Telluria mixta: one gene and its partner. The protein of the gene in region 2 interacts with the protein of the main gene of each other region in a pairwise test. Links are inferred from orthologs where the notes say so. Each region holds a gene or a part of one and is shown on either strand. Other genes may lie near its edges. The genes, in order: P0M04_RS04615 and ftsA.

Evidence for each region.
Region 1: the proteins of ftsA (region 2) and P0M04_RS04615 interact in binary tests that used the Escherichia coli proteins (3 or more experiments, as listed by UniProt). The link is inferred for Telluria mixta from one-to-one orthologs.

The regions. Positions count from the first base shown.
Region 1 is NZ_CP119520.1:1,025,363-1,040,186, forward strand. Bases 6,249-9,080 are described here. They hold P0M04_RS04615 (rod shape-determining protein), read right to left. Parts: upstream 8,271-9,080; coding sequence 7,227-8,270; downstream 6,249-7,226. Other genes in these bases: mreC (rod shape-determining protein MreC), read right to left, coding at 6,249-7,063; gatC (Asp-tRNA(Asn)/Glu-tRNA(Gln) amidotransferase subunit GatC), read left to right, coding at 8,577-8,876; gatA (Asp-tRNA(Asn)/Glu-tRNA(Gln) amidotransferase subunit GatA), read left to right, coding at 8,902-9,080. In the rest of the region: P0M04_RS04585 (TonB-dependent receptor), read right to left, coding at 1-695; P0M04_RS04590 (septal ring lytic transglycosylase RlpA family protein), read right to left, coding at 1,183-2,187; rod shape-determining protein RodA, read right to left, coding at 2,240-3,355; mrdA (penicillin-binding protein 2), read right to left, coding at 3,359-5,338; rod shape-determining protein MreD, read right to left, coding at 5,361-5,882; more of mreC, read right to left, coding at 5,882-6,248; more of gatA, read left to right, coding at 9,081-10,377; Asp-tRNA(Asn)/Glu-tRNA(Gln) amidotransferase subunit GatB, read left to right, coding at 10,404-11,864; P0M04_RS04635 (ABC transporter permease), read right to left, coding at 12,153-13,373; P0M04_RS04640 (ABC transporter ATP-binding protein), read right to left, coding at 13,370-14,062; P0M04_RS04645 (efflux RND transporter periplasmic adaptor subunit), read right to left, coding at 14,059-14,824. UniProt on the Escherichia coli protein: Forms membrane-associated dynamic filaments that are essential for cell shape determination. Acts by regulating cell wall synthesis and cell elongation, and thus cell shape.
Region 2 is NZ_CP119520.1:755,185-769,386, reverse strand. The notes cover bases 1-2,901. They hold ftsA (cell division protein FtsA), read left to right. Parts: upstream 1-785; coding sequence 786-2,018; downstream 2,019-2,901. Other genes in these bases: ftsZ (cell division protein FtsZ), read left to right, coding at 2,235-2,901; P0M04_RS03360 (cell division protein FtsQ/DivIB), read left to right, coding at 1-764. In the rest of the region: more of ftsZ, read left to right, coding at 2,902-3,437; P0M04_RS03345 (peroxiredoxin), read left to right, coding at 3,649-4,152; P0M04_RS03340 (GNAT family N-acetyltransferase), read left to right, coding at 4,160-4,609; P0M04_RS03335 (DMT family transporter), read left to right, coding at 4,660-5,502; lpxC (UDP-3-O-acyl-N-acetylglucosamine deacetylase), read left to right, coding at 5,575-6,510; P0M04_RS03325 (DciA family protein), read right to left, coding at 6,589-7,086; P0M04_RS03315 (MerR family transcriptional regulator), read right to left, coding at 10,229-11,239; P0M04_RS03310 (AI-2E family transporter), read right to left, coding at 11,280-12,356; bifunctional glutamate N-acetyltransferase/amino-acid acetyltransferase ArgJ, read left to right, coding at 12,625-13,863; P0M04_RS03300 (ATP-binding protein), read left to right, coding at 13,868-14,202. UniProt on the Escherichia coli protein: Essential cell division protein that assists in the assembly of the Z ring. May serve as the principal membrane anchor for the Z ring.

The DNA of each region.
Region 1 (14,824 bases), 270 kb from region 2 along the record:
TGGCGGTTGACGGCGAAGCCGGCCAGGATACCGAAGGTGTCGCCCCAGGTCTTGCTGGCGAGGATGGAAGCGCGGCCGCCGACGCCATCGGCGATCTTCTGCTTCTGCGCGGTGGCACCGTACGAGACGTGCGTGCCCGGATTGTCGAACGGACGCGCGCTGCGCAGGTTGACGACGCCGGCCGCGCCGCCTTCGATCATGTCGGCCGTCGGGCTCTTGCTGACGGTCAGTTTGGTGAACAGATCGGTCGGCAGCATGTCGAGGTCGATCTCGCGATTCGTGTTCGCGCCGTCGATCGGGCCGGACGATGCCACGGCGATCTGCGCATTGTTCAGCAGCACCTTGGTGAAGCTGGAACCGAGGCCGCGGATCTGCACGTTGACACCCTCGCCCGTCACGTCGCGCGCAATCTGCACGCCGGGAATACGGCTCAGCGATTCGGCGATGTTCTTGTCGGGGAATTTACCGATGTCTTCGGCACTGATGGTGTCCTGGAAACCGACGGCTTCTTTCTTGTCCTTGGCGGACGACAGCAGACTGGCGCGGTAGCCGGTCACGGTCACCACGGCCGCGTCGGCAGTTGCGGCCGGGGCTTCCTGGGCATACACCTGCTGGATGAGGCCGGCGATTACGCTCAGGCCAAGCACAACTTGGCGGCCCTGGTGACGACGCCGCGCTACGGACTTCTCGATCATTTGCTGTCTCCTGTATTTTTATCTGGGCCTGGACATACCGGTAGGCATGGTCTTATGACTAGGCAAAATCAGTGTAGGAGCTCAATGTTATGAGTGTCAATTGAGCAAACATAAATGTTTTGCGCAACCATAGCGTTAGGCCTGGTGTTTATTCTGGAATTTCGGTCAAAAACCCAAATTAAATTTAATGAAGTAGCACATATACAGTACAACAAATGGTAGCGTATAGCAAATCAAAAATCGTTGTAGATGTCTGACATCTGACGATAACATTTAAGGAAAGCCGCAATTTCAGCCATATTTCTGTGGTTTTAATGCAATTGACATCGCACATTGTCATGCGCGGATACTGAAATGCCGCCGAGTTGGTCAGACATCTGATGTCTGGACAGGAACAGGCAAAACCCGGCCGGTCCGCCGGGCGCGCTATGGGAGGGGAGCTGGAACAGGCTGGAAAGCGGCACGGGACGGCAAGGTCCCTGCCCGCTCAGCGCCGCACGACGATGGGTTTCAGGCCGAGTCCGGCCGGCAGCGCACGCGCCGCTTCCTGCGCCAGTGCGCGGGTTTCGAAGGGGCCGCCATACAGGCGGTTGACGTTGCCGGAACGGACGACTTCGACAGTCAGGTCGACGCCTGCCTGTTTCAGTTTCTCGCCCATCTCCTCGGCCTTGCCGTCGCGACCATAGGCGCCCAGTTGCAGATAGAAACCCGGCGCCAGTGCGGCCTTGTCAGCCGAGGCCAAGGCCGAAGTCGAGGCAGCGGGCGCCTGTGCGCGCGCGACGGCGGCGCTGTCCATGTCGACGCGGTCTTCCAGCATCAGGGCGGCGATGGCGGGCGGTGCCGGCAACGCCTGCGCCTCGGATGCGGCGGCGCGGCGCGCGGACGCGAGCTGCATCACGTCACCCGGGAACAGGCGCTCGACCTGGACCTGGTGGCTGCCCTTGCCCAGCAGCCCCAGCTTGAGGGCCGCCGTGTACGAGACGTCGATGACGCGGTCGGAATGGAACGGTCCACGGTCGTTGATGCGCACGACGACGGACTTGCCGCTCTCCAGGCTCGTGATGCGCGCGTACGAGGGAATCGGCAGCGTCGGGTGCGCGGCCGTCATCTTGTACATGTCGTAGGCCTCGCCCGACGACGTGCGCTGGCCGTGGAACTTGACGCCGTACCAGCTGGCCACACCGCGCTGGGTGAACGGTTCGTCGTTGATGAGCGGTGTGTAGGTCTGGCCGAACACGGCGTACGGCCTGTTGGCGAACTTGGCGTAGGGTTCGTACTTGACGACGGCGTCCGGGGTGTCCAGCAGGCCCGGCGGCGGATTCGCGCCGGGGCCGTCGTCCTGGTAGTAGCCGCCGCGACCGGAGCCGGCCGCCGGCAGGTTCGGAAGCTTCGGGTCCACGCGGGTGACCTTGTGCTTCCACGGCAGGGGAATCAGGCTTTTGTGTTCGCCGTTCTGGTCCGTGGTACTGCACCCCGCCATCATTGCCAACATCGCAATGACCGCTGGGAGCAACCTCGGAACGGCCATCGCGTTCTCTTGCATATCAGGTCTGCACCAGTTTGCGGTGTCGTTGAATACTCATCAATATACCACTGCAGAGCCCCAAAGTAATCAGCGCGGTGCCGCCATAGCTCATGAAAGGAAGCGGAACTCCGACCACGGGCAGGATGCCGCTGACCATGCCCATGTTGACAAAGGCATACACAAAAAACATCATCGCGACCGATCCGGCCAGCAGGCGCGTGAACAGGTTCGGCGCATTGGCCGCGATCATCATCGCGCGCCCGATCAGCAGCAGGTACAGGAACAGCAACACGAGGTTGCCGACCAGACCAAACTCTTCGGAATATACCGAAAAAATGAAGTCGGTGGTGCGTTCCGGAATGAACTCCAGGTAAGCCTGCGTGCCCTTCATATAGCCTTTGCCGGTCACGCCGCCCGAGCCGATCGCGATGGTCGACTGGATGATGTGGAAGCCCTTGCCGAGCGGATCGGACGTGGGATCGATCAGCGTCATCACGCGTTCGCGCTGGTAGTCGTGCATCATCGACCACGCCACCGGGAGGCCCGCGCAGCCGGCCGCGAACAGCGCGCCGAGCGCCTTCCACGACAGGCCGGCCAGGAAGATCACGAAGAAGCCGGAGCCGCCCACCAGCAGCGCCGTGCCGAGGTCGGGCTGCTTGGCGATGAGGCCGAAGGGGATCAGGAGCAGCAGCGCCGCCACCGCGAACGACTTCCAGTTGAGGATGCCGGCCCGGGTCTGGAAATACCAGGCCAGCATCAGCGGCGTGGCGATCTTCATGATCTCGGACGGCTGGATGTCCACGCCCACGTGCAGCCAGCGCCGCGCGCCCTTCTTGATGATGCCGACGGTGGCCACGGCGAGCAGCAGCGCGACGCCGAACGTATAGATCGGCACGGCGAGGCGCAGCAGGGTCTGCGGGGGCACGACGGCGGCCGCCCACATGAACACGAAGGCCGCGATGATGTTGCGGATCTGGCCTTCCAGGCGGCCGGGGAAGTCGTGGCCGGCCGAGGACAGCGTGACGAGGCCCGTGCACAGCAGCAGGAACAGGATCAGCGACAGGGCCGGATCGAAGACGGTGAAATACGGTTTGAGGCGCCGGCTGAGCGAGCGGCGTTCGGGGAAATGCGCCATGGTTCAGTCCTTGTTGCCGGGGGTCTCGCCGCCCGGCCTGAAATCGGCACCGGCCGTGGGCGCCACCTGGTCTTCGTCGGCCGGGACCGGGTCGACGGGCTTCGGCGCCGGCTTGTCCGCGTCGCCCGGACGCTTGCCGAGCAGGTAGTAATCGAGCGCCTTGCGCGCGATCGGCGCCGCCACGGTCGCGCCGAAGCCGGCGTTTTCCACGACGATCGCGAGCGCGATGCGCGGATGATCGGCCGGGGCGAACGCGACGAACAACGCGTTGTCGCGCAGGCGTTCCGGCGTCGCGGCGGCATTGTATTTCTGGCCTCGCAGGCCCACGACCTGCGCCGTACCCGTTTTGCCGGCCACCGTGTACTGCACGTTGCGGAATGGGATGAACGCCGTGCCGCTCTGGTCCGCCGTCACGCCGACCATGGCGCGCTTGATGACGTCGATGTTCTGCTGCTTGAGCGCGATGCGGCCGGATTCCTTTGCCACGGTCGGCGTGCGCGCATGATTGCCGCCGTCCTCGAGCAGCTTGACGAGGTGTGGCTTCATGATGACGCCGTCGTTGGCGAGCGTCGCCACGGCGTGCGCCATCTGCAGCGGCGTATAGCTGTTGAAGCCGTTGCCGATCGAGATCGAGATCGTGTCGCCGCCGACCCACTTCTGCGCCGCGCGGTTCTTCTTGAACCGGTCGCGCTTCCATTGCTGCGACGGCAGCACGCCCGTCTTCTCGTGTTCGAGGTCGATGCCGGTCTTGTCGCCGAAGCCGAACGGCTGCATGAAGTCGTGCAGGCGGTCGATGCCCATCTCGTTGCCGAGCTGGTAGTAATACGTGTCGCACGACATCACGATCGAGCGGTACATGTCGACGTAGCCGTGGCCGCCCTTCTTGTCGTCGTTGAAGCGGTGGCCGCCCAGCACGAAGAAGCCGGGGTCGCTGATGCCGTACTCGGGACGGCGCAGGCCCAGCTCCAGCGCGGCCAGCGCCATGAACGGCTTGAACGTCGAACCGGGCGGGTAGGTGCCGGACAGCGGACGGTTCATCAGCGGCTTGTCGAGCGACGTATTCAGTTCCGTCCAGCTCTGGCTGTCGATGCCGTCGACGAACAGGTTCGGGTCGAAGCCGGGCCGCGACACGTACGCGAGCACGTCGCCCGTCGCCGGTTCGATGGCGACCAGCGCCCCGCGGTAATTGCCGAACGCCTCCTCGACGACCTTCTGCAGCTCGATGTCGATCGACAGGATCAGGTTGTTGCCCGGCGTCGGCGGCGTGCGCGACAGGGTGCGGATCGCGCGGCCGCCGGCCGAGCGCTCCACTTCCTCGTAGCCTGTCTGGCCGTGCAGCTGGCGCTCGTAGCTCTTTTCCAGGCCTTCCTTGCCGATGTGGTCCGTGCCGTTGTAGTTGGCGGCATCGTCGCTGGCATCGAGCACCTTGGCCTCGGCCTGGTTGATGCGGCCGATGTAGCCCAGCACGTGCGAGGCGACTTCGCCCAGCGGATACTGGCGGAACAGCCGCGCCTGCACTTCCACGCCGGGGAAGCGGAAGCGCTGCGCGGTGAAGCGCGCCACTTCGTCGTCGGTCAGGCGGGTGCGGATCGGGACGCTGGAAAAATTCTTCGACTCTTCCATCAGGCGTTTAAAACGTTTCCTGTCCTTCGGTTCGATCGTGACGAGCTTCGCCAGTTCGTCGATGACGGAATCGAGGTTCGCTTCCAGCTTCGACGGCGTGATCTCGAGGGTGTAGGCGGAGTAGTTGCTGGCCAGGACGACGCCGTTGCGGTCGACGATCAGGCCGCGGTTCGGCACGATGGGGACCAGTGCGATGCGGTTGTCCTCGGCCTGTGCCATGTACTGGCTGTGCTTGACGACCTGCAGCCAGACGAAGCGTGCGACGAGCAGGCCGAAGCAGATGAAGACGAACAACACCATCGCCGTCAGGCGCATGCGGAACAGGTGGATCTCGCGATCACTGTCTTTAATCTCGGTCATTCGGGAATGCGATCAAAAGTCTTCAGATCGGACGCGTATGGTCCTTGTCGACCGCGCGGCGCTGCGGCGCCAGCAGCAGCCACGTGATCACGGGCCACAGCGCGACGGCGATCACGCTTTCGATGAACACGAGCGCGCCGGGGAAGCGGCCCGTGACGAAGAAGCGCACCATCACCTGGATCGCCTGCGTGAGCAGCAGCAGCGGGAACACGTGCATCGCCTGCGTGACGAGCGGGAACCACAGCACGCGGCGGTGGATCATGATCGCCAGGTACGACAGCAAGGTGTACGCGAGGGCGTTCTCGCCCAGCAGCGTGGCGTCGTGCACGTCCATCAGGAGGCCCATGCAGAACGCGATGCCGATGCCGACCTTGCGCGGCTGATGGATGCCCCAGAACACGAGCACCAGCGCGACGAAGTCCGGCGCGCCGACCCAGCGGCCCCACGGCAGCAGGTTGAGCATGAATGCGCAGACCAGGCTGAACGCGATGAACAGCGGGCTGACCGGCAACAGGATGTAGTGCGGACGGTTTGTCGTCGGCATCAGGTCCCCTCCTTCGGCGCAGCCGGTGCAGGCTGGGTCGGCGCGACGGTGGCTGGATTACGTGCGGGCGCTGCCGCGGCCGGCGCGCCGGCGGCGGGCGTCGTCGCCGGCGCCCGCACGGCTGGCGTTGTGGCCGGCGCGGCGGCCTGCGTTGCAGCCGGCGTACGCGCAGCAGCGGCCGGATTCGGGCGCGCGGGCGCGGCGCCGTTCGCGGCCGGCGCGACGGCCGGTGCCAGCGGTTGCGGCGGCAGCGGCAGCGGCGGCACGGGTTCCATGCGCGGCAGGTTCTTCTTCGACGTGGTGCCGGCGTTGGCCTTCGGCGCATCCGTGGCCGGGCGCGGCGGCAGCGGCTGGTCGGACATCACGATCAGCAGTTGGCGGTGGCGGTCGATGCCGGCCAGCGGCTGGCACACGACGCGGCCGAAGGCGCCCTGCGCCACGTTCTCGACCTGGATCACCTTGGCCACCGCGAGGCCGGCCGGGTAGACGCCGTCCAGGCCGGACGTCACGAGCACGTCGCCGACCTGGATGTCGGCGTTCGGCGCGACGAAGCGCAGGTCGAGAAGACCCGACTGGCCGCGGCCATACGCGACGCTGCGCAGGCCGTTGCGCAGCACCTGCACGGGGATCGCCTGCTCCTTGTCGGTGAGGAGCGTGACTTCGGACGTGAACGGGAACACGCGCGTGACCTGGCCGACGACGCCGGCGTTGTCGATCACGGGCAGGCCGAGCTTGACGCCGTTGCGGGTGCCGCGGTCGAGCACCACGCGGCGCGTGGACGGATCGCGCGCGTCGTACAGGATCTCGCTCATCATCGAATGCACGGGCAGGTGCTCGCGCGCATCCATCAGGCGGCGCAGCTGCGTGTTCTCGGCCATCTGGAGCTGCGCCTGCTGCATGGCCTGGGCCATCGCGACCTGCTGGCTCTTCAGGTCGCGCACTTCCTTCTGCAGCGCGGAGATCGAGGAAAAATACGTGCCCATGTTGGCCAGCGCGTCACGCGGGGCCAGGGCAGCCATCTGGAACGGGTACAGGACCGTTGCCGCCACCTGGCGCACGGCGGTGAGCGCGTGCAGGCGGGCGTCGACCACGAGCAGCGCGATCGACAGGAGAGCGAACACGGTCACCTTGACCCTTGCGGGGGCGCCTTGCTTGAACAGCGGCGGAGGACTGTATTCCATGACTTCCAATAATGCGGGCGACCGGCGCCCGCGTCAATCCAGACGCCCGGCGCGGGGTTGCGGCAGACGGGCGACACCAAACGCGGGCAGCGCGTGCAACGTGGAGCGTCCCCGCAGGATCGCCGGAACGGTCACACGCCCTATCCGCGCAGCCACGGCCGGGTTACTCGTACGAGAAGATCGAGCCCAGCTTGTCCATGCGCTCGAGCGCCATGCCCGAACCGCGCACGACGCAGGTCAGCGGATCCTCGGCCACCAGCACCGGCAGGCCGGTCTCTTCCATCAGCAGGCGGTCCAGGTCGCGCAGCAGTGCGCCGCCGCCGGTCAGCATCATGCCCTTCTCGGCGATGTCCGCGCCCAGTTCCGGCGGGGTCTGCTCGAGGGCGTTCTTGACGGCCGAGACGATGTTGTTCAGCGGGTCGGTCAGCGCTTCCAGGATCTCGTTGGACGAGATGGTGAAGGAACGCGGGATGCCTTCCGACAGGTTGCGGCCCTTGACTTCCATCTCCTTGACTTCGGAGCCAGGGAAGGCCGACCCTATTGCCTTCTTGATCGACTCGGCGGTCTGTTCGCCGATCAGCATGCCGTAGTTGCGGCGGATGTAGTTGACGATGGCTTCGTCGAACTTGTCGCCGCCGACGCGCACGGAACCTTTATAGACCATGCCGCCCAGCGAGATGATGCCGACTTCCGTCGTGCCGCCGCCGATGTCGACGACCATCGAGCCGGTCGCCTCGGATACCGGCAGGCCGGCGCCGATCGCGGCCGCCATCGGCTCTTCGATCAGGTAGACCTGCGACGCGCCGGCGCCCAGCGCCGATTCGCGGATCGCGCGGCGCTCGACCTGGGTCGAACCGCACGGCACGCAGATGATGATGCGCGGCGACGGACGGAAGAACTTCGAATCGTGCACCATGCGGATGAACTGCTTGAGCATCTGCTCGGTGACGGTGAAGTCGGCGATCACGCCATCCTTCATCGGACGGATCGCTTCGATGTTGCCGGGAACCTTGCCGAGCATTTGCTTGGCTTCCTTGCCGACCGCCTGGATCGTCTTCTTGCCGTTCGGACCGCCTTCCTGGCGGATCGCGACGACCGAAGGCTCGTCCAGCACGATGCCCAGGCCGCGCACGTAGATCAGTGTGTTGGCGGTGCCCAGGTCGATGGCCAGGTCGTTCGAGAAATAGCTACGTAAAAAACCAAACATGTGTGTCCTGATATGCGCGATAGGGTGCGCCTAACATTAATCGGGGAATCCTTGCCGCGACTGCCGAGCGCCTCGCGGGCTTTTCATGCGTGGAAGCGGGGCAGGTTTCGCCCGGAGAACGCATTAGCCCGCCATTCTACCTTATAATTTACCGATTAAACGCTGAAAAACGGGTGGTTTCGTGCCCATATCAGCCTGCGAGATCGACGGTATTAGAAAGCTTTTATCAGCTTTAGCGCGCCGTTGTCCAAATTTCATTATCTACACATTCATCTTTGAACGCGGTATCGAACCGCGCTTTTTGCCATGTCCCTGACACTTTCAGACGTAAAACGGATCGCCAACCTGGCCCAGCTCGACATGGATGAAGCCCATGCCGAAATCGCCTTGAACGAGCTGAACGGGATCTTCGCCCTCGCCGACCAGTTGCAGGCCGTCGACACCACGGGTGTTGCGCCGTTGTCGCAACCGCTGGCCAGCGTGCTCGCCCTGCCCCTGCGCCTGCGCGAGGACGTGGTGACGGAAGACAACCACCGCGACGACTACCAGGCCCCGGCCCCGAAAACCCAGGACGGCCTGTACCTGGTGCCGAAAGTCATCGAATAACCCGCTGCGAACGTCGACCATCATGATGCATCAAAAAACCATCAAGGAGCTGTCCGCGCTCCTGCACTCGAAACAAGTCTCGGCGACGGAGCTGACCCGGCACTACCTCGACCGCATCGCCGCCAGCCAGCATAACGCGTTCCTGGATGTAAATCCGGAACTGTCGCTGGCGCAAGCCAAGGCCGCCGATGCGCGCATCGCGGCAGGCAATGCCGGCCCGCTGACCGGTATTCCGATTGCCCACAAGGACATCTTCGTCACGCAGGGCTGGCGCTCGACCGCGGCCTCGAAGATGCTGGGCAACTACACCAGCCCGTTCGACGCGACCGTCGTCACGAAATTCGCCGACGCCGGCATGGTCACGCTCGGCAAGCTGAACTGCGACGAATTCGCGATGGGCTCGTCGAACGAGAACTCGGCATTCGGCGCCGTCAAGAATCCGTGGGACGCGCTGGCCGTGCCGGGCGGCTCGTCGGGTGGCTCGGCCGCCGCGATCGCCGCGCGCCTGGCGCCTGCCGCGACCGGCACCGACACCGGTGGCTCGATCCGCCAGCCGGCCGCGTTCTGCGGCATCACCGGCATCAAGCCGACGTACGGCCGCGTGTCGCGCTTCGGCATGATCGCGTTCGCCTCGTCGCTCGACCAGGGCGGCCCGATGGCCCGCACGGCCGAGGACTGCGCCCTGCTGCTGAACGACATGGTCGGCTTCGACGAGCGCGACTCGACGAGCCTCACAGCCGAGCAAGGCAATGCCCGCGAAGATTTTACGCGCGACCTGAACGCACCGTTGACCGGCCTGCGCATCGGCGTGCCGAAGGAATACTTCGGTGAAGGCCTGGCAAGCGACGTCGAGCAGGCCGTGCGCGCCGCGCTGGACGAATTCGTGAAGCTGGGCGCGACGCTGGTCGAGATCTCGCTGCCGAAGACGTCGCTGTCGATCCCCGTCTACTACATCATTGCGCCGGCGGAAGCCTCGTCGAACCTGTCGCGCTTCGACGGCGTGCGCTACGGCTACCGCGCCCCGGAGTACACGGACCTGCAGGACATGTACAAGAAGACGCGCGCACAGGGCTTCGGCAAGGAAGTCCAGCGCCGCATCATGGTCGGCACGTACGTGCTGTGCCACGGCTACTACGACGCGTACTACGTGCAGGCGCAAAAGATCCGCCGCCTGATCGCCGACGACTTCCAGGCCGCGTTCCGCGACAAGTGCGACGTGATCATGGGCCCGGTGGCCCCGAGCGTCGCGTGGGACCTGGGTTCCAAGGCGAACGACCCGGTGGCAAACTACCTGGCCGACATCTTCACCTTGTCGACCAGCCTCGCCGGCCTGCCCGGCATGTCGATCCCGGTCGGCTTCGGCCAGGGTGAAAAGAACGGCAAGCGCCCGGTCGGCCTGCAAATCATCGGCAATTATTTCGCCGAGGCGAAGCTGCTGAACATCGCGCACCAGTACCAGCAAGCCACGGATTGGCATACGCGCGCGCCCGAAGGCGTTTGACGCACTGACATACAAGAGAGAACACCATGCAATGGGAAGTCGTCATCGGTCTTGAGAACCACGTCCAGCTCACGACCAACTCCAAAATCTTCAGCGGCAGCTCGATCAGGTTCGGCGCCGAGCCGAACACGCAGGCGAGCCCCGTCGACCTGGCGCTGCCGGGCGTGCTGCCCGTGATGAACAAGGGCGCCGTCGAACGCGCCATCCGCTTCGGCCTCGCGGTCGGCGCCAAGATCGCGCCGCAATCCGTCTTCGCGCGCAAGAACTACTTTTATCCCGACCTGCCGAAGGGTTACCAGATCAGCCAGTTCGAAGACCCGGTCGTGCAGGGCGGCAGCCTCACGTTCGCGTTCGAGAAGGATGGCAAGCTGGAGACGAAGACCGTCAACCTGACCCGTGCCCACCTCGAGGAAGACGCCGGCAAGTCGCTGCACGAGGATTACCACGGCATGAGCGGCATCGACCTGAACCGCGCCGGCACGCCGCTGCTGGAGATCGTCTCCGAGCCGGAAATCCGCAGCGCCGCCGAAGCCGTCGCCTATGCGAAGGCGCTGCACGGCCTCGTGATGTGGCTCGGCGTCTGCGACGGCAACATGCAGGAAGGCTCGTTCCGCTGCGACGTCAACGTGTCGGTACGCCCCGTCGGCCAGAAGGAATTCGGCACGCGCTGCGAGATCAAGAACCTGAACTCGTTCCGCTTCATCGAAGAAGCGGTGAATTACGAGGTGCGCCGCCAGATCGAACTGATCGAGGACGGCGGCAAGGTCGTGCAGGCGACGCGCCTGTGGGACCCGGACCGCAAGGAAACGCGCCAGATGCGCAGCAAGGAAGACGCGCAGGACTACCGCTACTTCCCCGACCCCGACCTGCCGCCGCTCGCGATCTCGCAGGAGTGGATCGACCGCGTGAAAGCCGGCATGCCGGAACTGCCGGCCGCGATGCGCGAGCGCTTCATCCGCGACTACGGCCTGCCCGAGTACGACGCGCTGATCCTGACGTCGTCGCAGGCGATGGCGACCTACTACGAAGCCGTCGTCGCGAAGGCCGGCAAGGACAACGCCAAGGCGGCCGCGAACTGGCTGATGGGTGACGTGTCGTCCGCGCTGAACCGCGCCGACGTCGCCATCGAGAACTCGCCGGTCGAAGCGTCGCAACTGGCCCTGCTGCTGAAGCGCATCGCCGACGGCACGATCTCGAACAACGCGGGCAAGAAGGTCTTCAGCCTGATGTGGGAAGCGCAGTCGGGTGACGAGAACCTGGCCGACGCGATCATCGAGCGCGAGGGCCTGAAGCAGATCTCGGACACGGGCGCGCTGGAAGCGATCGTCGACGAGGTCCTGGCCAACAACGCGAAATCGGTCGAGCAGTACAAGGCCGGCAAGGAAGCCGCGATCAACGCGCTGATCGGCCAATGCATGAAGGCGTCGAAGGGCAAGGCGAATCCGGCGCAGGTTACCGAGCTGCTGAAGAAGAAGCTGGCGGCCTGAGTCCTGGCACGCCCCAAAAAACCGGAGCACACTCCGGTTTTTTTACGTCTGCACTATTGCCCCAATTCGGGGTCAGAGCACATTTCCGCGCAAATTCGGGGTCAGAGCACATTTCGGATCAATGTCTTTACGAAACCGAACCACCCATCCCCGCAGACAGCATCGACGTGTCGATCGCTGTGCAGCAGAACCGGCAAGCGGCCCTCGCCGTAAAACTTGCTCCAAGGATGGTGCACAAAAAAGTGCTCTGACCCCGAATTTCACCGAAAAAGTGCTCTGACCCCGAATTTATTCGTAGCGGAGCGCGTCGATCGGGTCCAGGCGCGCCGCCTGGCTGGCCGGTACGACGCCGAACACGACGCCCACGCCGCCCGAGAACAGCACGGACAGCGCCACCGCCCACCATGGCACCACGGCCGGCGGGAAGTCGGGGATCATGGCGGCAATCCCTGCTCCCAGCGCGTAGCCGATCACGAGGCCCAGCAGGCCGCCCAGCAGCGACAGGGTGACGGCCTCGATCAGGAACTGCATCAGGATGTCGCGGCTGCGCGCGCCGATCGCCTTGCAGATGCCGATCTCGCGCGTGCGCTCCTTCACCGACACCAGCATGATGTTCATGATGCCGATGCCGCCCACCAGCAGCGCGATGCCGACCACGCCGCCCATCACGAGCGTCACCGTGCCGCTCAGCTTCTCGAACGATTTCGCGATCTGGTCCGCCGATTCGATCTCGAAATCATCGGTGTCGTCGGGCTTGAGGCGATGCGCCTGCCGCATCACCATGCGGATGTGGCTGCGCGTCGCGTCCAGCCGGCCCAGGTCGCGCACGGCGACCGTGATCTGCAGCTGCGGGCGCGTGTTGTTGCCGATGATGCTCTGCCCCGTCTTGAACGGGATGATCATGTAGTTGTCCTGGGACATACCGAAGATCTCGCCCCGCTTTTCCATCACGCCGACGATCTTGAACCACTCGTTCGCGTACAGGACGAATTGCCCGACCGGATTCGGCGGCAGGTGCAGGTCCTCGATCAGCTTCTCGCCGATGACGGCCACGCGGCGCGCGCCGGCGTCGTCGGAGTCGCTGATGAACCGCCCCAGGCGCGCGTAGCGGCCGTTCACTTCCTGGTAGCTGGCCGTCGTGGCGAACACCTGCGCCGTCGCCGACATGCCCGTGAAGCGCACCTCGGAAAAGCCGGGCGCGAAGACGGGACTGAGGTTGCGGATGCCGTCCACGCGCAGGCGCAGCTGCTCCACGTCGTCGAAGCGCAGGTAGTTCACCTTGCCGCGCATGACGTCCTTGAACTCATTGTGCGGCCGCACCGTCAGGCCGTTGCCGCCCAGTCCTTCGAACTGGTCGGTGACGCTTTTCGACAGGCCCTGGATCAGCGAGATCACGGTGATCACCGACGCCACCCCGATGATGATGCCCAGCGACGTGAGGAAGCTGCGCAGCCGGTGGGCGCGGATCGATGCCAGCGCCGAGCGCAGGCTTTCGAGGAACAGGTTCATGCCGCGTTCTCCGCATCATTCCTCGTGTCCGACACGATCCGCCCGTCGCGCAACCGCACGACGCGCCGGCACTGCGCCGCGATCTCGGGCTCGTGCGTCACCATGACGACCGTCTGCCCGCCCGCATGCAGTTCGCGGATCAGGGCCAGGATCTCCTCGCTGGTGGCCGAATCGAGGTTCCCCGTCGGTTCGTCGGCCAGCAGGATGGAGGGCTTGCCCACGAGCGCCCGGGCGATCGCGACGCGCTGGCGCTGGCCGCCCGACAGTTCGTTGGGCCGGTGGTGCAGCCGCCCGCCCAGGCCCACGCGCTGCAAGGCCTGCTCCGCCAGCGCGAGACGTTCCTTCAGCGGGATGCCGCGATAAATCAGCGGCTGCGCCACGTTGTCGAGCGCACTCGCGCGCGGCAGCAGGTGAAAGCTCTGGAAGATGAAGCCGATCTCCTCGTTGCGCACGCGCGCCAGCTCGTCGCCCGACATCGTCGCGACCTCGCGCCCGTTGAGCCAGTACGCGCCGCTGCTGGGCCGGTCCAGGCACCCGACGATGTTCATCATGGTCGACTTGCCGGAGCCGGACGCGCCGATGAACGCGACGAACTCGTTGGCCCGGATGTGCAGGTCGACGCCCTGCAGCGCGTGTACGGTCTGGTCGCCCATCGTGTACTGCCGCGTCACGCCTTCCAGGCGGATCACTGGTGCGCTCCTTCGGCCACTTTGACGTCCGCCTTCTTCGCCGTGACGGCATCGCCGTCGTGCAGCTCGCGCAGCAGGCGCGCCGGGCCCACGGCGATCGTCTGGCCGGCGGCCACGCCCTTCGTCACTTCCTGGTTGGCGTCGTCCGACAGGCCCAGTTCCACCGTCGTCTTTTTCACCTTCCCGTCCTGCACGACGAACACGTAGCTGGTGTTCTTCACCTTGTCCTTCGCGCCCGGGATTTCCTCGCTCAGCACGGCCTGGATCGGCACCGCGGCCCGCGCGGCACCGTTGCCGACGACGATCTCGACGCGGCACGTCATCCCCGAACGCAGCGCGAGCTTCGCGTCGTCCAGGCGCAGCTTGACGACATAGCTGCGGCCCTGGGCCTGCGCGCCGAGGACGGTCTTCGGCGCCATCGCCACGCTTTCCACGCGGCCCGTCACCGGCTGGTCGGGGAACGCGGCCGGGAACACCCTGGCCTGCTGGCCGACGCCCACGCGCGCGATGTCCGCTTCGTCCACGTTCACCTCGGCCATGATGGAACCGACGTCGGCGATCGTCATCAGCGACGATCCCGCGATGCCGGTCGCGCTGGCGACGGCCGTCTCGCCGATCTTGATCGGCACCGCCGTCACGGTGCCGTCGATGGGCGCGCGCACCTCGGTCTTGGCCAGATGCTCGCGCGCCTGCGACAGCAGCGCGCTGGCCTGCTCGAGGGTCTCGCGGCTGGCGCGCAGCTCGACCCTGGCGAGATCGACC
Region 2 (14,202 bases):
TGCTCGCGTGCGTGGCGTCGGGAGTGTGGTGGCTGTCGCAGCGCCCGATGTTCACGTTGCGCGCGGTGCGGGTCGAGAGCATGTACGGGCTGGACCTGCAGCACGTGAACGAGCTGACGGTGCGTAACGGGGTGCTCGGGAAGATCAGCGGTAACTTCTTCACGAGCGACCTCGAACAGGTGCGCACCACCTTCGAGGCCGTGCCGTGGGTGCGCAAGGCCAGCGTGCGCCGCGAGTGGCCGAACCAGCTGATCGTGCAGGTCGAAGAGCACGAGGCGCTGGGCACGTGGGGCGAGGACGGCAAGCTGTTGTCGGTGAAGGGCGACGTGTTCACGGCCAACCTGGCCGAGGCCGATGAGGACCACGCACTGCCTGCGTTCGATGGTCCCACCGGCAGCGAGAAGGAAGTGCTCACGCGCTTCGCGGAACTGCGCGGCTGGTTCGCGCCGATCCGCCTGACGCCGGAGTCGATCAGCCTGTCGAACCGCTACGCCTGGACGGTGAGGCTGAACAACGGCATGAGCGTGGAGCTGGGACGCGAGAAGGACAAGGACACACTGCACGGACGCGTGCAGCGGCTGGTGAGCATTTACCCCCAGCTGGTGGCTAGACTGCAGGAAGGGCGCATCGATACCATCGACATGCGCTATCCGAACGGTCTCGCATTGTCCTCGGCGGCATTGACCGTGCCGGCGGATGCGTCCAAGCCCGTGAAGGCGGCAGTCAAGAAAAAAACAAATACCAAAACTACAAAGCAGATCTAATTTAAGCAGGCGACAGCAAACATGACAAAAGACGCGAAGAACCTGATCGTCGGCCTCGACATCGGTACCTCGAAGGTGGTGGCGGTGGTGGCCGAGGTGATGGCCGATGGGCGCCACGAGGTGATCGGACTGGGCCAGCACGAGTCCAAGGGTTTGAAGAAAGGCGTTGTCGTCAACATCGAAGCGACCGTCGAATCCATCCAGCGCGCGCTCGAAGAAGCCGAGCTGATGGCCGACTGCAAGATCCGCAACGTGTACGCGGGGATCGCCGGCAGCCATATCCGCTCGTTCAACTCGAGCGGCATGGTCGCCATCAAGGACAAGGAAGTGACGGCCACGGACGTGGCGCGCGTGATCGAGACGGCGAAGGCCGTGAACATCCCGACCGACCAGCAGCTGCTGCACACGGTGCCGCAGGAATTCATCGTCGACAACCAGGAAGACGTGCGCGAGCCGATCGGCATGAGCGGCATCCGCCTCGAGGTGCGCGTGCACATCGTCACCGGTGCGGTGTCCGCGGTCCAGAATATTGTAAAGTGCGTGCGCCGCTGCGGCCTCGAGGTGTCGGACCTGATCCTGCAGCCGATGGCGTCGGCCGATTCCGTGCTGACGAACGACGAGAAGGAACTGGGCGTCGTGCTGATCGACATCGGCGGCGGCACCACCGACATCGCGGTCTTCAGCGATGGCGCGATCCGCCACACGGCCGTGATCCCCATCGCCGGCGACCAGATCACGAGCGACATCGCGATGGCGCTGCGCACGCCGACGGGCGAGGCGGAAGAGATCAAGATCCGCTACGGCGTGGCCAAGCAGGTGTTGGCCGATCCGGGCGAGTCGCTGGAAGTGCCGGGCCTCGGCGACCGCGGTCCGCGTGCGCTGTCGCGCCAGGCGCTGGCGGCCGTGATCGAGCCGCGCGTGGAAGAACTGTTCGCGATGGTGCACCAGGTCGTGCGCGAGTCCGGCTACGAAGGCGTGCTCTCGTCGGGCATCGTGCTGACGGGCGGCTCGTCGATCATGCCGGGCATGATCGAAATGGCGGAAGACATCTTCCTGAAACCGGCGCGCCTCGGCACGCCGGAATACCGGGGGCAACTGGCGGACGTCGTGCGCAGCCCGCGCTACGCGACGGTCCTCGGTCTGCTGCTGGAAGCGAAAAAACAGTACCTGCGCGGTCACATCGTCACGCGTCAGGATGGATCGGTGAAGGCAGTGTGGCAACGAATGAAAGAGTGGTTCCTCGGGAATTTCTGAGGCGGCGGAGGACCGCGGCGCGCGTGAGCCAGGATGGGAACAACGTAAACGCAACGCGTGGCGGGTTTTTCGAGGTTTAGTAACAGCTAGTAGCAGATTTGCTTGGTAACGGACACGAAACATTTTTAAAATAGTGGCGCGTTTCCAATCTCGAGTCCTGGCGATGTCCGCGAGGATTCGGGCTTGGAAACGGCTCATCGAGATTAGGAGTTCATCATGGAGTTCGATATGGTCGATAACGCAGCATTGGGCACCGTCATCAAGGTCGTCGGCGTTGGCGGCGCGGGTGGCAATGCGGTCCAGCATATGATCAACAAGGGCGTGGCCGGCGTGGAGTTCATCGCGGCGAATACCGACGCCCAGGCGCTGGCCGCATCCAGCGCCCACAACATCATCCAGATCGGCGAGTCCGGCCTGGGTGCGGGCATGCGTCCGGAAATCGGCCGCCAGCTGGCCGAGCAATCGCGCATGCGCATCGAAGACGCGTTGCGCGGTGCGCACATGGTCTTCATCGCCGCCGGCATGGGCGGCGGCACGGGCACCGGCGCCGCGCCGATCGTCGCGGAAGTCGCCAAGAGCCTGGGCGCGCTGACCGTGGCCGTCGTCTCGAAGCCGTTCTCGTACGAAGGCCAGAAGTGCATGGACGTCGCCGAAAACGGCCTGAACGAACTGACCAAGCACGTCGACTCGCTGATCGTCATCCTGAACGAAAAACTGGAAGACATCTACGAAGACGAATCGATGCTGGACTGGATGAAGCATGCGGACGATGTGCTGAACAACGCCGTCGCCGGTATCGCCGAGATCATCAACGTCCCGGGCCACATCAATGTCGACTTCAACGACGTGAAGACCATCATGAGCGAGCAGGGCAAGGCCATGATGGGCACCGCGACCGCGTCGGGCGTCGACCGCGCGCGCATCGCCGCCGAACAGGCCGTCGCTTCGCCGCTGCTGGACGGCATCGACCTGTCGGGCGCGAAGGGCGTGCTGGTAAACGTCACCGCGTCGCGCGGCCTGAAAGGTAAGGAGATCAAGGAAGTCATGGCCGCCGTGCGCGCCTTCGCTGCGCCGGACGCCGCGATCGCACAAGGCATCGCCTACGACGACGAGATGGGCGACGAACTGCGCGTGACCGTCGTCGCGACGGGCCTGGGCAAGAACAAGGCCAACATCTCGCTGGTGCAGCCGCAGCAGGTCCTGCGCACCGGCACGTACGGCGCGCCGATGATGTCCGGCACCCCGGGCGTGACGGCCGGCGTGACCATGGGTACGGCGACCGGCGCCGGCGCGATGGACGGCATGAAGCAGCCGGCCGTGTGGCGCCGCGAGCAGGCCTCCGAGCAGGTGCGCGCGATGCAGAACAACGGTGTCGAGACCTACGACATCCCGGCGTTCCTGCGCAAGCAAGCCGACTAAGTAGCAGACTCCAACGCCGGCTGACCACCGGCGCTCCATGATGCGGGGCCAGGCTGTTCCAAGCAGCCTGGCCTTTCGTTTTTCAACACCGGGGTCAGAGCCCGATTTTTGGAAATAGCTTGCGGGCAGTTGCCAAAATAAGGGCTCTGACCCCGGTTTGGGCTGGATCAGGCATACTTGCGGGTTCTTGAAACTTGAAAGGAATACCACCATGACGATCCAGATCGGCGACCGCCTGCCCGAAGGCTCCCTGCAGGAATTCATCGACGTCGAAACCGAAGGCTGCGCGCTCGGCCCGAACACGTTCAACGTGGCCGACCTCGTGAAAGGCAAGACCATCGCCATCTTCGGCCTACCCGGCGCCTTCACCCCGACCTGCTCGGCCCAGCACCTGCCCGGCTACATCCAGCTGGCCGACCGGCTGAAAGCCAAGGGTGTCGACGAGATCTGGTGCATCTCCGTCAACGACGCATTCGTGATGGGCGCGTGGGGCCGCGACCAGAAGGCCACCGGCATCGTGCGCATGATGGCCGACGGCAGCGCCGCGTTCACCAAGGCCCTCGGCCTGGAATTCGACCTCGTCGCCAAGGGCTTCGGCGTGCGCTCGAAGCGCTACTCGATGCTCGTGCAGGACGGCGTCGTCAAGCAGCTGAACGTCGAGAGCGGTGGCTTCGACGTGTCGTCGGCCGAGACGCTGCTCAAGCAACTGGGCTGATCGACGCTTGATCATCAACACCGAATCGCCGGACCAGCCCGAGGTGCGCGACATGCTCGCGCGTCTCGACGCGTACTGCGCCGCGCTGTATCCGGCCGAGAGCAACCACCTGATGGACATCGCGTCGCTCATGCAGGGCGACGTGCTGTTCCTCGTGGCGCGCGACGTGGACGGCGCGGCGGTGGGCTGCGCGGCGCTCGTCAACAAGCAGGAATATGGCGAAGTCAAACGCATGTTCGTCGACGAGCGCAGGCGCGGACTGGGGACGGGCCGCAAGCTGCTCGAACACCTCGTGATGTTCGCGCGGATGTCCGGCCTGTCGGTGCTGCGGCTGGAGACCGGCATTCATCAGCCGGAAGCCATCGGTTTGTACGAGCGCCTCGGCTTCGAGCGCCGGGCACCGTTCGGCGACCACCGGGAGGATCCGCTGTCGCTGTTCATGGAGCTGCGGCTGTGAGAGATGCGCCCGTGAGCCGGCTTGCCGGGAACATGCGCAGCATCCGCGCGATGCTGGTCTGCGTCGCCATGTTCTCCATCATGGACATGACGATGAAGCTCCTGTCCGCGCATTTCCCGGCGCTGCAGGTGGCGGCGATCCGCGCGCTGTCCGCGCTGCCGCTCGTCGGCGCGTACCTGTTCTGGCGCGGCGGGCAGCGCTCGCTGCTGCGCATCCGCTGGCCGCTGCACCTGCTGCGCGGCGCGATCGGCATCGCGATGCTGGCCCTGTTCACGTACGGCCTCAAGACGCTGTCGCTGGCCGAAGCGTATTCGATTTTCTTCGTCGGTCCGATCCTGATCACGGCGCTGTCCGTGTTCGTGCTGGGCGAGCGCGTAAACGGTGCGCGCTGGATCGCGATCGGCGTCGGCATGGCCGGCGTGCTCGTCGTGCTGCGGCCGACCGGCGCCGGCTTTTTCTCGCTGGGCGGCCTCGCGGTGCTGATCGCGGCCGTATGCTATGCCGTCTCGGCCGTGGCCGGACGCGTACTCGCGCGCACGGATCGGGGCGAGCACATGATGTTCTGGCTGATGGTGCTGATGGCCACCGGCGCGACGCCCATGGCCGCGCCTGCATGGGTGCCCGTGCAGGCGGAGCACCTGCTGCTGATCCTGATGCTGGCCGTCAGCGGCTTCTTCGGCCAGCTGGCGCTGACGGAAGCGTTCAGCCATGGCGAGGCGTCCGTGGTGGCGCCGTTCGAGTATACGGCCCTCGCGTGGGGCGTGGCGATCGACTGGCTCATGTGGAAAACCTTGCCAGATGAATACACTTTATTGGGTGCCGCCATCATCATCGGCAGTGGCCTGTACCTGATCCGCCACGAAACCACCCACGCGGAGGCCGAGCATCCGTGAAAACGTGGTGTTCCAGCCACCGCCGGGTGGGGGCCTCCGGCAGGCGCGAAAGCCCTACGATATAATCGAACGATGCTCAAACAACGAACCATCAAACAATTGGTCCGCACGACAGGTGTCGGCCTGCACTCCGGAACCAAGGTCGAGCTGACCCTGCGTCCGGCGGCCGCCGATACGGGCATCGTGTTCCGCCGCGTCGATCTCGACCCTATCGTCGAGTTCCCGTCGAATGCCGATATCGTGGGCGATACCCGCATGGCGTCGGTGCTCACGCAGGGCAATGCGCGCGTCTCGACCGTCGAGCACCTGATGTCGGCCTGCGCCGGCCTCGGCATCGACAACCTGTACGTCGACGTCACGGCCGAAGAAATCCCGATCATGGACGGTTCCGCGTCGTCGTTCGTCTTCCTGCTGCAGCAGGCGGGCGTGCAGGAGCAGGCCGTGCCCAAGAAATTCATCCGCGTGCTGAAACCCGTGGAAGTCCGCCAGGGCAGCGGCGCCAACGAGAAATGGGCGCGCCTCACGCCATACGACGGCTTCAAGCTCGACTTCTTCATCGAATTCAACCACCCGGCCGTGGACGGCACGACGCAGCGCGCCGTCGTCGACTTCGGCAAGGTCTCGTACGTGCACGACGTGGCGCGTGCCCGCACGTTCGGCTTCATGCAGGACGTGGAAAGCCTGCGCGGCATGGGCCTGGCGCGCGGCGGTTCGCTGGAAAACGCGATCGTGATGGACGAATACCGGATCCTGAATGCGGACGGCCTGCGCTACGACGACGAGTTCGTGCGTCATAAAATCCTCGACGCGATCGGCGACCTGTACCTCGTCGGCTCGCCGCTTCTGGCCAGCTACGAGGCGCACAAGTCGGGCCATGGCCTGAACAACCTGCTGCTGCGCGAGTTGCTGGCGCATCCGGAATCCTACGAGATCGTCACGTTCGAGGCGCAGGAGCGGGCGCCGGTGTCCTACGGCGCGCAGATGGAGCGGGAGTGGGCGCTGACCTGATGGTGCGCCGACGCTGCATGAACGCGTGGACGGCGGATACGCCACGTCACAGCACATCGCCGGGTGGAGCTGTCCACCCTACTTGCGTCGCTCCGCCAGCCTTCTGATTGCCGCGATCAGCGCCGCGTTCTGCGGCGTTTCCGGCAACGTCTCTCCCAACTGCTCGAACGCATCCACCGCCGTCGGCGGCAAGGTCAGCGAGGACGGCTTCGCCTCCTCGCGCACGGGCACGTTAGGCCGCATCTGGATCTTGATGCGCACGTTCTCCACCTGCCATCCCTTTTTCTGCAAACCCGCCTGCAGCTTGGGCAGCTGCTGCTTGAGCTTGGCCGCGACGGCGGAAGAGGGCACGGCGAGGGTCAGCACGGCATCCTGGAACGACAGCACGTCGCAGCCGGCGTACATCGGCGGCAGGATGACCTTGACGTCACGCTGCAGATTGCCCACGCGCAGGGCGGTCGGCATCAGGGCCGCGAGGCGGTCGTTGGCGCGCAGGAAGTCGGTGGCGCCGAAGGCCGTCTTGCGGTCGCGGGTGCCGTAGATATGGAATGGACGCTGCTGATTAGAAGACTGCATGCTTGGAACATACCACAGCCGCGCACCCTGCCGCCAAGAATCGTGCGCGTTGTGTGAAATCGAATGCAGTTTGATAACATTTTTTGCCAGCCGCACTTGTGATCCGCCGGGCGACCCCCAAGTGTGGCCGGATCGCATGATAAAATCGGTGGCTTTTTGCCATTGGTGCTCTCGGGTAGATATGTTTTTGCTATCATCCTGGGCTCCTCGGACCTTTTTCGCGGCGTACTTTTGAAGAACACAGCATGTCATTCCTGACCAAGATTTTCGGCAGCCGTAACCAGCGTCTGCTCAAGCAATACCAAAAATCCGTACGCGAGATCAACGCGCTCGAGCCGCAGATGGAAGCGCTGTCCGATGCCGATCTCCAGGCAAAGACAAACGAATTCAAGCAACGCCTGGCCGGGGCGCCACGCTGGACGACATCCTCGTGGAAGCCTTCGCCGTCTGCCGCGAAGCTGCCAAGCGCGTCATGAAGATGCGCCACTTCGACGTGCAGCTGATCGGCGGCATGGTCCTCCACTACGGCAAGATCGCCGAGATGGGCACCGGCGAAGGTAAAACGCTGATGGCGACCCTGCCCGTGTACCTGAACGCGCTGTCCGGCAAGGGCGTGCACGTCGTGACGGTCAACGATTACCTGGCCCAGCGCGACGCCGAACAGATGGGCCGCCTGTACGGCTGGCTCGGCCTGAGCACCGGCGTGAACCTGTCGCAGATGGATCACGACAGCAAGCAGAAAGCCTACGGCTCCGACATCACCTACGGCACCAACAACGAGTACGGCTTCGACTACCTGCGCGACAACATGGTCTACGAGATGCGCGAGCGCGTGCAGCGTGGCCTGAACTTCGCCGTGGTCGACGAGGTGGACTCGATCCTGATCGACGAAGCGCGCACCCCGCTGATCATCTCCGGCCAGGCCGAGAACCACACGGAGCTGTACCACAAGATCAACGAAGTCCCGCCGCTGCTGACCCTGCAGATCGGCGAGGAGACCCCGGACGGCAAGGGCAACATCGAAGTCCCGGGCGACTACACGAAGGACGAGAAGGCGCACACCGTGCTGCTGACCGAGGCCGGCCACGAGAAGGCCGAGGCCATCCTCACGAAGATGGGCCTGCTGCCGGAAGGCGCCTCGCTGTACGACGCCGCCAACATCACGCTGATCCACCACCTGTACGCCGCCCTGCGCGCGCACGTGCTGTACCACAAGGACCAGCACTACGTCGTGCAGAACAACGAAGTCGTGATCGTCGACGAATTCACCGGCCGCCTGATGACGGGGCGCCGCTGGTCCGACGGCCTGCACCAGGCCGTGGAAGCGAAAGAGGGTGTGCGCATCCAGAACGAGAACCAGACGCTGGCCTCGATCACCTTCCAGAACTACTTCCGCATGTACGGCAAGCTGTCCGGCATGACCGGTACGGCGGATACGGAAGCGTACGAATTCCAGGAGATCTACGGCCTGGAAACCGTCGTCGTCCCGCCGAACCGTCCGTCGCAGCGCAAGGACCGCCAGGACCAGGTGTACAAGACGGCGCAGGAAAAATACCAGGCGATGCTGAACGACATCCGCGACTGCTACGAGCGCGGCCAGCCGGTCCTCGTCGGCACGACGTCGATCGAGAACTCGGAACTGCTGTCGGGTATCCTGGACCAGGCCAAGCTGCCGCACAACGTGCTGAACGCGAAGCAGCACGCACGCGAGGCGGAGATCATCGCGCAGGCTGGTCGTCCGAAGATGATCACCATCGCCACCAACATGGCGGGCCGCGGTACCGACATCGTCCTGGGCGGCAACGTCGAGAAGCAGATCCAGTTCATCGAGGCCGACGAGGCGCTGACGCCGGAACAGAAGGCCGAGCAATCGGCCAAGCTGCGCGAGGAATGGCAGTCGCTGCACGACCACGTCGTCGCGCAGGGCGGCCTGCACATCATCGGCACCGAACGCCACGAGTCGCGCCGCGTCGACAACCAGCTGCGCGGCCGTTCCGGTCGCCAGGGCGACCCGGGTTCGTCGCGCTTCTACCTGTCGCTGGACGACCCGTTGCTGCGCATCTTCGCGGGCGACCGCGTGCGCGCCGTGATGGACCGCCTCAAGATGCCGGAAGGCGAACCGATCGAGGCCGGCATGGTCACGCGCTCGATCGAAGGCGCGCAGCGCAAGGTCGAGGCCCGCAACTTCGACATCCGCAAGCAGCTGCTGGAATACGACGACGTCGCCAACGACCAGCGCAAGGTGATCTACACTCAGCGTAACGAACTGCTGGAAGCGGCCGACATCTCCGAGCTGATCGCATCGCTGCGTATCGGCGTGTTCACCGACGTCGTGCGCACCTGGGTGCCGGCGGAGTCGGTGGAAGAGCAGTGGGACATCCCGTCGCTGGAGCGCGTGCTGGCCGACGAATGGGCGCTCCCGGTGCCGCTGGCGAAGATGCTGGAGGACGAGCCGAACCTGAACGACGACGACATCCTCGAGCGCGTGCTGGCCGCTGCGGAAAGCTCGTACGAAGCGAAGGTCGGCATCGTCGGCAAGGAAGCGTTCGGCGGCTTCGAGCGCAATGTCATGCTGCAGAACATCGACACGCACTGGCGCGAGCACCTGGCCGCGCTGGACCACCTGCGCCAGGGCATCCACCTGCGCGGCTATGCGCAGAAGAACCCGAAGCAGGAGTACAAGCGCGAAGCGTTCGAACTGTTCGGCACGATGCTGGACCAGATCAAGAACGAGGTCATCCGCACCATCATGACCGTCCGCATCCAGACCCGCGAGGAAGTCGAGGCGGCGGAAGCGGCGATGCAGGCGGCCGCGGCGCATCTGGAAAACGTCAACTACCAGCACGCCGACTTCGACCCGACGGCAGCGCCGGAAGAACTGATGGCGCCGCTCGCAGTCACTCCAGGCACGACGGCGATGGCGGACGATCCGGCCACCACCTACATGGGCGTGAAGGTCGGCCGCAACGACCCGTGCCCGTGCGGCAGCGGCAAGAAGTTCAAGGCTTGCCACGGCAAGCTGGCGTGATGCCGTAACCCCAACAAAAAGGCACCCGCGGGTGCCTTTTTTGTTGCCAAAAACCGGGGCCAGAGCCCGGTTTGGAGAAATTGCCAAAAATCGGGCTCTGACCCCGGTGTTACTTCAAGCGGTCAGCGCCTTGCGCAGCCAGGCCAGCGTCGCGTCGCCGATGCCCGGTCCCATGCGCAGCAGGGGTTCCGTCGCGGTGGCCTTGCGGAAGGCGTCGACGTCCTGCGGGTCGGTGCCGACCATGTCGTGGAACAGCGCCATCCACTGGCGCCCCAGGTCGCGCGCCCGCGGGCCCGTCGCTTCCGGATCGGCCTTGATCTCGGCCTGTACCTGCGCGATCAGGGGCGTCCACTCCTGGCCGCGCGTGGCGACGTGGCGGCGCATGCGGTCGAGCACTTCCGGCCGCAGGTATTTCGCCCACGTGTCGGATTTCAGTTCGCCGACGGCGGCCTTCACGTAGTCGAAAATCTGCGCCGGCATGCCGACGGCGTCCTTTTCGCGCTCGACCATCGCGTTCAGCTTCGCCTGCAGCGCCGCGTCGCCGCCCGTGTCGCGCTCGAACGTCTGTAGCCAGCGCAGGGCGAACGCCTTGGCGGCGTCCGAGTTTGGCGGGACCTGCGATTCGATCAGGCCGCGCACCTGTTCGACCATCGCCTGCCATTGCGCCTGCGCGGCATCGCTGCGGACCATCGGCAGGCGCTCCAGTTCCTCCTTGGTGAAATAGCGTTCGTATACGTTGATCATGTCCATGGTGTTCTCCAGTGTGGTGAGCCACGTGGACAGGTCCGGCGCGCTGCCTTGCACGAGTTGGGCGCGCACGCGCAGCAGCTGGTCGCGCAGGCGCCTGGCTTCCGCCATCCGCACTTCGAGCGCTTCCAGCTGGCGGTCGACGATCGCCAGCGGCGAGCCGGCCGGACTGTCCAGCGTGAGGGCGATGTCGGCGAGACTCAGGCCGAACGCACGCAGGGCCTGGATGCGGTGCAGGCGGGCCACGTCGTCGCGGTCGTAGAGCCGGTAGCCGGCATCGGAACGCGCGGAAGGGCGGAGCAGGCCGATGCTGTCGTAGTGGTGCAGGGTGCGCACCGTCAGGTTGGCCAATGCGGCCAGCTCTCCTACCTTCAGCATTGTTCGTCTCCGTTCTTCAGCGTGGGACCATGGTCAGGCCTCACGTGACGTGAGGGTCAAGCGGTTTCGACTCGCGCAAGGCACGTGCCTCGTGCCACAAGGTGACGAACAAGGTCATCACGACGGGTCCGACGAACAGGCCGATGAGCCCCAGCGTCTCGACGCCGCCGAGGATGCCCAGCAGGACGGCGACGAACGGCAGCTGCGTCGCATTGCCGATCATCGCCGGCCGCACGAAGTGGTCCGCGATGAACAGGATGATCGCGCCCCACACGAGGATCCCGATCGCCGCGATCGTCGCGCCCTGGAACGCGAGCAGCGCGGCGGCGGCGCCGAAGGCGAGCGGGGCGCCGAACGGGATGATGGCGAGGATGCCCGTCGCGGCGGCCCACAGCACGGCCGACGGCAGGCCCGCGACCTGGTAGCCGATGCCGAGCAGGACGCCTTCCGCGAGGCCGACGAGCACGAGCCCGTTGACGGTGGCGCGCACGGCGACAGGCACCTTCAGCGAGAACAGCGTCCAGCGCGCCGTGCCGATCAGGTGGGCACCGATGGCGTTCGTCTGGCGCTGCAGCGCGGCGCCGTCCTTGTAGAAGAAGAACAGACACAGGAAGGCGAACAGCATGTCGACGAGGCGGTGCATCACGCCGCTGCCGACGCGCTTCAGGACTTCGCTGGCGGTCTGCATGCGGCCGACGGAACCGTCCTGCAGCAGGTGCGCGAGGCCGTGCGGCTGGCCGAGCGTGGCCAGCCACCAGTTGTAGATGGCGTCGCCGGCGAACGGAATGCGGTGCAGCCATTCCGGCGCCGCGAGGCCTTCCGTGTTGGCGCTCGCGACCAACTGCGCCAGCGCCGGCGCCTGGCGCGCGGCCTGCGTGACGCCCAGCGCGAGCGGCGCGATGAACACGATGGCGACGATGACCGTGACAAGGGCCGCCGCGGGGAGTGTCCGCCCGCCCAGCGCCGTCCGGACGCGCACGTACAACGGCCACGTGGCGATGCACAGGATCGCGGCCCACAGCAGCGGCAGGATGAAGCGCTGCGTCACGAACAGGGCGCACAGGACGATCGCCAGCGAAAAGCCGGCACTGAGTACATCGCGTTGGTTGTCGGTCATTACGCCTCCGGTGGATGGGCCATCTTACCAAGGCTGCATCGCCGGGTAAGTAGTGTTGCCGATTATTAAGTGGTCAACTTAAGCGTGTATTAACAGCTCGAAAACGTCGTCCCCGCGCAGGCGGGGACCCAAGTTCATTTGCGCCGCTGCTGCGCACGCAAAATTGGACCCCCGCCTTCGCGGGGGCGACGTATGGAGCGGACCGTGCACGTCCGCTCAAGGCGTTACAATACCGGACCTTCTTTCCATCTTTTCATTAGAGAACGCCATGGCCGTCAATTCCCCCCTGCCCGTCGCCGCCGAACTGAAACCCGTCGCCGGCATCGAACTCGGTTACGCCGAAGCCGGCATCAAGAAGCCGAACCGCAAGGATGTGCTGGTGATGAAGCTCGCCGAAGGCGCGACCGTCGCCGGCGTGTTCACGAAGAACCGCTTCTGCGCGGCGCCGGTCCAGGTCAGCAAGGCGAACCTCGAGGCAGTGAAGGGCGGCGGCAAAGCGATCCGCGCGCTGGTCGTCAACACGGGCAACGCGAACGCCGGTACGGGCGAGCCGGGCCTGCAGAACGCGCAGGCCACGTGTGCCGAAGTGGCGCGCCTGCTCGGCCTCGACGCGCAGCAGGTGCTGCCGTTCTCCACCGGCGTGATCCTGGAACCGCTGCCGGTGCAAAAGATCGTCGCGGGCCTGCCGGCCGCCATCGCGAACCTGAAGGCGGATAACTGGTTCAACGCGGCGGAAGCCATCATGACGACGGACACGCAGCCGAAAGCGGCGTCGCTGACGACGACGATCGGCGGCCACGTGGTCACGATGACCGGCATCAGCAAGGGTGCCGGCATGATCAAGCCGAACATGGCGACGATGCTGGGCTATCTCGCATTCGACGCGAAGGTCGCGCAGCCCGTGCTGGACGAACTGGTGAAGTACGCGGCCGACCGCTCCTTCAACAGCATCACCATCGACGGCGACACGTCGACCAACGACTCGTTCATCCTCGTCGCCACGGGCGCCGGTTCGCTCGTCGTCGATTCGACCGACAGCGCGGACTACGCCGCACTGCGCGACGCCGTCACCGGCATCTCGCGCCACCTGGCGCAGCAGATCATCCGCGACGGCGAAGGCGCCACCAAGTTCATCACGATCAGCGTGGAGCAGGGCCGCGACATGGAAGAGTGCCGCAAGATCGCCTACGCCATCGCCCACTCGCCGCTCGTGAAGACCGCGTTCTTCGCCTCCGACCCGAACCTGGGCCGCATCCTGGCCGCCATCGGCTACGCGGGCGTGGACGACCTGGATACGTCCAGGCTCGACCTGTACCTGGACGACGTGCTGGTGGCGAAGGCCGGCGGCCGCAATCCGGAGTACAAGGAAGAAGATGGCCAGCGCGTGATGAAGAAGGCCGAGATCCTCGTGCGCGTCGTGCTCGCGCGCGGCGAGGCGGATGCGACCGTGTGGACGTGCGACCTGTCGCACGACTACGTCTCGATCAACGCCGACTACCGTTCCTGAACCGATGAACCAGCTGGACAACTTCCTGCACCGCGCCGAAGCCCTGCTGGCGCGCGTGGAGGCTTTATTGCCGCCCGCGGCGCCGCGCGATCCGGATTTCCGCCACGGCTATGCCTACCGCTGGCGCAAGCGTCCGGGCGCGGGCAGCGTCAAGTACCTGCAGGCGGTCAATCACGCGTCGAGCATCCGCCTGGACGACCTGCAGCACATCGGTCCGCAGAAAGAGCAGATCGAGCAGAACACGCGCCAGTTCGTGACGAAGCGCCCCGCCAACAACGTGCTGCTGACGGGCGCGCGCGGCACGGGTAAATCGTCGCTGATCAAGGCGTGCCTGAACCA